Regions from separate parts of the Roseateles cavernae genome, predicted to be linked through region 1. Evidence: riboswitches for the same ligand, from Rfam matches in the RefSeq annotation. Region 1 holds a riboswitch; the other holds the start of a gene.
The links. Region 1 has a riboswitch for cobalamin ahead of ABGI63_RS14735 (TonB-dependent receptor). Riboswitches for the same ligand answer to the same signal wherever they lie in the genome.
Positions count from the first base shown of each region.

Region 1 (2,451 bases):
CCGAGCTGCCGCATCTGGACAACGACGATATGGTGCTGGCCCAGGCCGGCCTGCATGTGCGCTTCAACTTCGACGGCAAGGGCGAGGTGGGCCTGAACGACGGCGAGGCCTCGGGCGGCCAGCAGGTGCTGAAGAGCCTGATCCTGCTGGTGGGCCTGATGAAGGACGACGAGACCCCCGGCGGCTTTGTCTTCATCGACGAGCCCTTCGCCCATCTGGACGTGCGCAATATCCAGCTGGTCGGCCATTTCCTGCGCAGCACGCGCGCGCAGTACCTGCTGACCACGCCGATCACGCACAACGTCGAGGTCTTCGAGCCCAGCGAGATCACCCTGGTGACCAGCAAGAAGCCGCGCGGCGAACGCTGGGCCCCGCCGATCGCGGTGATCACGCGGCGGCCCGAGAAGTCAATCTACGACTGAAGGGCCGGGGCCAGGTCTTGCCCGATCAACATCGGGGGACACCGGCCTCGCATAGAATGCGCGCCGTTGGTGCTCGCGGGGTCAGTCATTGATGCCGCAGTTAAACGGGAATCAGGAGGGAGCAGGGCCACGCGGCCCCATCCTTGCCTGAGCTGCCCCCGCAACGGTCAAACGGACCCAGGTTTCGACAGAAGAAACCTGCAGCTCATATCCGCAGCCCACTGGATGCCCCGGCGTCTGGGAAGGGCATATGAGCCGCGCCGTCAGCCCGGATACCGGCCAACAAGGCGATGCGCCGTCAGCCCTCGGGCCGGCGGCAGCGTCATGAGGTGCGCGGCCACGGGGAGGTGGTGCGCACGAGGGATGGTCCATCCGTTCTGCCTGGCTCCGTCCGCGTCCTGTCGCGGCCGGCTGGCGTGGCCGTCCCCTTGCTTGGCTGCTGATCACGATGAAGAAGTCCCCTGTGCGGCCCTGCGCCGTCCTGGCCCCCTGCGCGGGCGCCGTCCTGACCCTGCTGGGCACGCTGGCGGCCGCCGCCGAAGTCGACCCGCCCAGCACTGCGCCGACCACCGAGCTCAGGCCGGTGCTGGTGCAGGGGGTCTCGCACAAGGCCGGCGGCTTGAAGGCCCCGCAGCTGACGGCCTCGCGCCTGGCGCTGAGCGCGCTGGATACGCCGGCCAGCATCGAGAGCATCGATGTGTCCCTGCAGCAGGCCCGCGGCGACACCCGCGTGGCCGACACGGTGGGCCGCGCCACCGGCATCGCGGTGCAGGCCTCGGCCACCTCGGGCAGCACGTATTCCAGCCGCGGCTTCACCGGCAACGAGTCGGTGGCCAGCGCCGAGGACGGCCTGCGCATGGCCACGGCCTCGGGCACCCAGTCCACGCCGACCGACAGCTGGGGCTACGAGCGCATCGAGATCCTGCGCGGCCCGGCCTCGGTGCTGTATGGCGACGGCAGCATCGGCGGCCTGGTCAACCTGGTACGCAAGGCCCCGGGCCGCGAGGCGGGCGCGGAGCTGACGGCAGGCCTGGGCACGGCCGGCGACTACCGCCTGGGCCTGGGCCTGAACCAGCCCCTGAGCGCCGGCACCGCGCTGCGCGTGGACGCGCTGGCCACTGGCGGCGACGGCCATGTGCAGCGCGGCGATCACCGCCATCACAAGCTGATGAGCACGCTGCGCTGGCAGGCCACGCCCGATCTGCGCCTGGACCTGAGTCTGGATGCGCATCGCGAGCGGCCCACCAATCATTTCGGCACGCCGCTCAAGGCCGACGGCAGCCTGTGGGCCGAGCTGCGGCGGGAGAACTACAACGTCAGCGATGCGCTCTGGCAGGTCGATCAGGACCGTGCCCGCGCGCGCCTGGACTGGCGCATCAGCGACAGCCTGAGCGCCCGCGCCGTGGCCTACCGCTTCCAGGCCGATCGCCAGTGGCGCAATCTGGAGGAATACAGCCTGGCCCAGGACGGCCAGCAGATCGAGCGCATGGGCTATCTGGGCATCCAGCACCGGCTGCGCCAATCGGGGCTGCGGGCCGACCTGCTGGCCCGCCTGGGCGCTGTGCAGGCCCTGGTGGGGGTCGAGCATATGGCGCTGGACTTCGTGCATGCCAACGACCGCTACGAGTACAGCAGCGTCAGCCGCGTGCCTTTGCAGGGTTTCGATCCCGGCCTCTACAAGGCCAGGGATGCGCTGCTGCCGCGCAGCCGCTCGGAGGTCGATCAGCAGGCCTTGTTCGCCGAGGCCAGCTGGCAGGCCGCGCCGCGCTGGCTGCTGAGCCTGGGGCTGCGCCGTGATCGCACCCGGGTGGATCGCGAGAATTTCAATCCAGCGCCCGGCACGGCGCTGCCGGCGCCCTGGGCGGCCCGCTTCAGCCCCAGCACCTGGCGGCTGGGCACGGTGTTCCAGCTCGATGCGACGCAAAGCCTTTATGCCCAGGCCAGCACCGGCACCGATCCGGTCGGCAATGTGGTGTCGATCTCCAGCGCCAACAAGGACCTGCGCCTGACCGAGGGCCGGCAGCTCGAG
Region 1 covers NZ_JBDPLH010000004.1:278,948-281,398, forward strand. The annotation lists gene ABGI63_RS14730 (ATP-binding protein) at 1-422, shown strand, start outside; cobalamin riboswitch at 473-720, shown strand; gene ABGI63_RS14735 (TonB-dependent receptor) at 871-2,451, shown strand, end outside.

Region 2 (2,451 bases), on a different contig from region 1:
GTCCAGGCGGCGCGCAGCGCGCGGGCGGCGTTGATATTGCGGTCATCGACCTTGGGCTTGGCCGAGGCGTCGTACTGGCTGTTGATATGGCTGTCCATGCCGATCAGGTCGACGCGGTGGGCCTTGTTCAGCTGCGCGCCCAGGCGCAGGCTGACGCTGCGGCTGCGGTAGCCGTCGATATCGGGGCTGTAGCCCGGATCGCCGATCACCGGTCGGGTGTTGAAGCCATCGCTGCGCTCGCTGGCGACGGAGAGCGCGTAGTCAACAATGCCGTTCAGGCCGCTGATGCTGGCGTCCAGCTTGGCCAGGCCGTTGTTGCCGCCACCCACACCCAGCTCCAGCAGCGGCGCGCCCTCGCCCTTGCGGGTGAAGATCTGCACCACGCCGCCGATGGCGTCGGAGCCGTAGATCGCGCTGGCGGCGCCACGCACGATCTCGATGCGCTCGATCTGCGCCAGGGGCAGCGACTGCCAGGATGCGCCGTCGGTGCGCTGAGAGTCGTAGGGAACCCCATCGATCAAGACCTTGGTGTGGCGGGTCTCGGCGCCGCGCACGAACAGGCTGGTGTTGGCGCCGGGATTGCCGTTGCGCACCATCTCGAAACAGGCCTGGTTGCGCAGCAGATCGGCCAGGCCGCCAAAGGCCTGGCGCTCGATGTCGGCGCGGGTGATCACGGTGGCATCGGCCAGCACCTGGCTCAGCGCCTGCGGGCTGCGGGTGGCGGTCACGAAGACCGGGTCTAGACCCTTGCGGCCAGCGGACTGGGCCTGGGCCTCGGGCAAGGCCGCCAGCAGCGCCAGGGCAAAGGGAGTCATGCGCAGCAGTGCGCTCGTCGTGCGTGCGGGACGCCGAACAGAAGTATTCATTTGTGGACCAACAACAGTACATCCAGGACGCCAGCTTCCCCGCGGGTCCTGTGGAACGACGACCCGGCAGAGGCCGGGACATCACTTGTTGGCCGGTATCCGGGCTGGTGGATGCAAGCTCTGAGTCCTTCCCAGCGCCTCAGGCGCCAGTGGAGCGAGTACAGAACCGGAAGTCGCGCCTGGCGACTTCGTCCACTTACCGTTGCGGGGACAGCTCAGGTTAGGTTTGCCTCGGCGAGGCGCGCCCTTCTGATTCCCGTTTAACTGCGCAGCCATGACGGCTGCACGAGCACCAACGCCGTGGATTCTAGCGGCTAGCGTGGTGCCGAAGCGGCGCTGCTCTTGGGCGGCTTGGGTTTCTTGGTCTTGGGCTTCTGGGTCTGCAGCGGCTTGTCGCGATCGGGCTTGCTGCCCAGCACCGGCTCGGGCCGGGCCAGACCGTCGATGCCGATGGGCCCGCCCCGGGGTGCACTGGCCTCGAAACGCTGGCGCTCACGTTCCAGTTCGCGGGCGCGCTTGGCATCGCTGCGCTGGCGCTGCAGGGCCTCGCGCTGCGCGGCCGAGGCCGGCTGCTCGTAGGCGACGGCCTGGCGGGTTCCGGGCTTGCCGTCGGGGCATGGCGAGTCGCGCAGATCGCGGCCCTCGGGCCCGCAGCGATAGACGCCGGTGCTGCGGGTTTCGGTCTGCGCCTGCAAGCCGCTGCCCAGCGCCATCAGGGCGATGGCGCAGCAGGCGAGCGGCGAGCGGGTCATGATGGATCGAGGGCTGGGGGCTTGGGTGGCTTGGGCCTGGGCGGCTTGGCATGTATCTTCATCATGGCCCGCTCCAGCTCGCCTTTCAACATCAGATCGACGGATTCCAGCGACTTGGCGATGCAGTCCTCGATGGCCTGGCGCTCGGCCAGCGGCGGCTTGCGCAAGACATAGCCGGCCACCTCGGTTTTGACGCCCGGATGGCCGATGCCCAGCCGCAGCCGCCAGAAATTGGCCGAGCCCAGGCAGGCCTGCATGTCCTTGAGCCCGTTGTGGCCGCCGTTGCCGCCGCCCTGCTTGAACTTCATCTGGCCGGGCTCGATATCGAGCTCGTCATGGATGGCCAGGATCTCCTCGGGCGCGATCTTGAAGAAGCGCGCCAGCGCGGCCACCGATTTGCCGCTGAGGTTCATATAGGTCATCGGCTCCAGCAGCCAGATCGGCCCGGCCGCGCCCGGCGCGTTATTGATGCGCGCCACCAGGCCGTGATAGTTGCGGTCCACCGCCAGCGTGCCGCCGAGCTTGCGGGCCAGGTCATTGACCCACCAGAAGCCGGCGTTGTGGCGGGTGTCCTCGTATTCGGGGCCCGGGTTGCCGAGGCCAACAAAGAGTCGAATCATGGGCGGGATTATCCCTGCCCATGACCCGAGCCCGGCGGCGCTCAGCCGCCCCAGCCGCCGGCCAGCGCCTTGTAGACGCCCACCAGCGAGGTGGCGGCCGCCGTCTGCGACTGCGCCAGCCGGTCGCGCGCCGACAGCAGCTCGCGCTCGGCATCGAGCACCGCGAGGAAGTCGCTGACGCCGACACCGAAACGCTCGCGCGCGATCAGCGCC
Region 2 covers NZ_JBDPLH010000002.1:280,930-283,380, forward strand. The annotation lists gene ABGI63_RS08165 (TonB-dependent receptor domain-containing protein) at 1-815, opposite strand, end outside; cobalamin riboswitch at 941-1,178, opposite strand; gene ABGI63_RS08170 (hypothetical protein) at 1,181-1,618, opposite strand; gene pth (aminoacyl-tRNA hydrolase) at 1,615-2,238, opposite strand; gene ABGI63_RS08180 (efflux transporter outer membrane subunit) at 2,280-2,451, opposite strand, start outside.
Region 2: it holds a riboswitch for cobalamin, as region 1 does, so the genes downstream of both, ABGI63_RS08165 (TonB-dependent receptor domain-containing protein) here and ABGI63_RS14735 (TonB-dependent receptor) in region 1, are expected to answer to the same signal.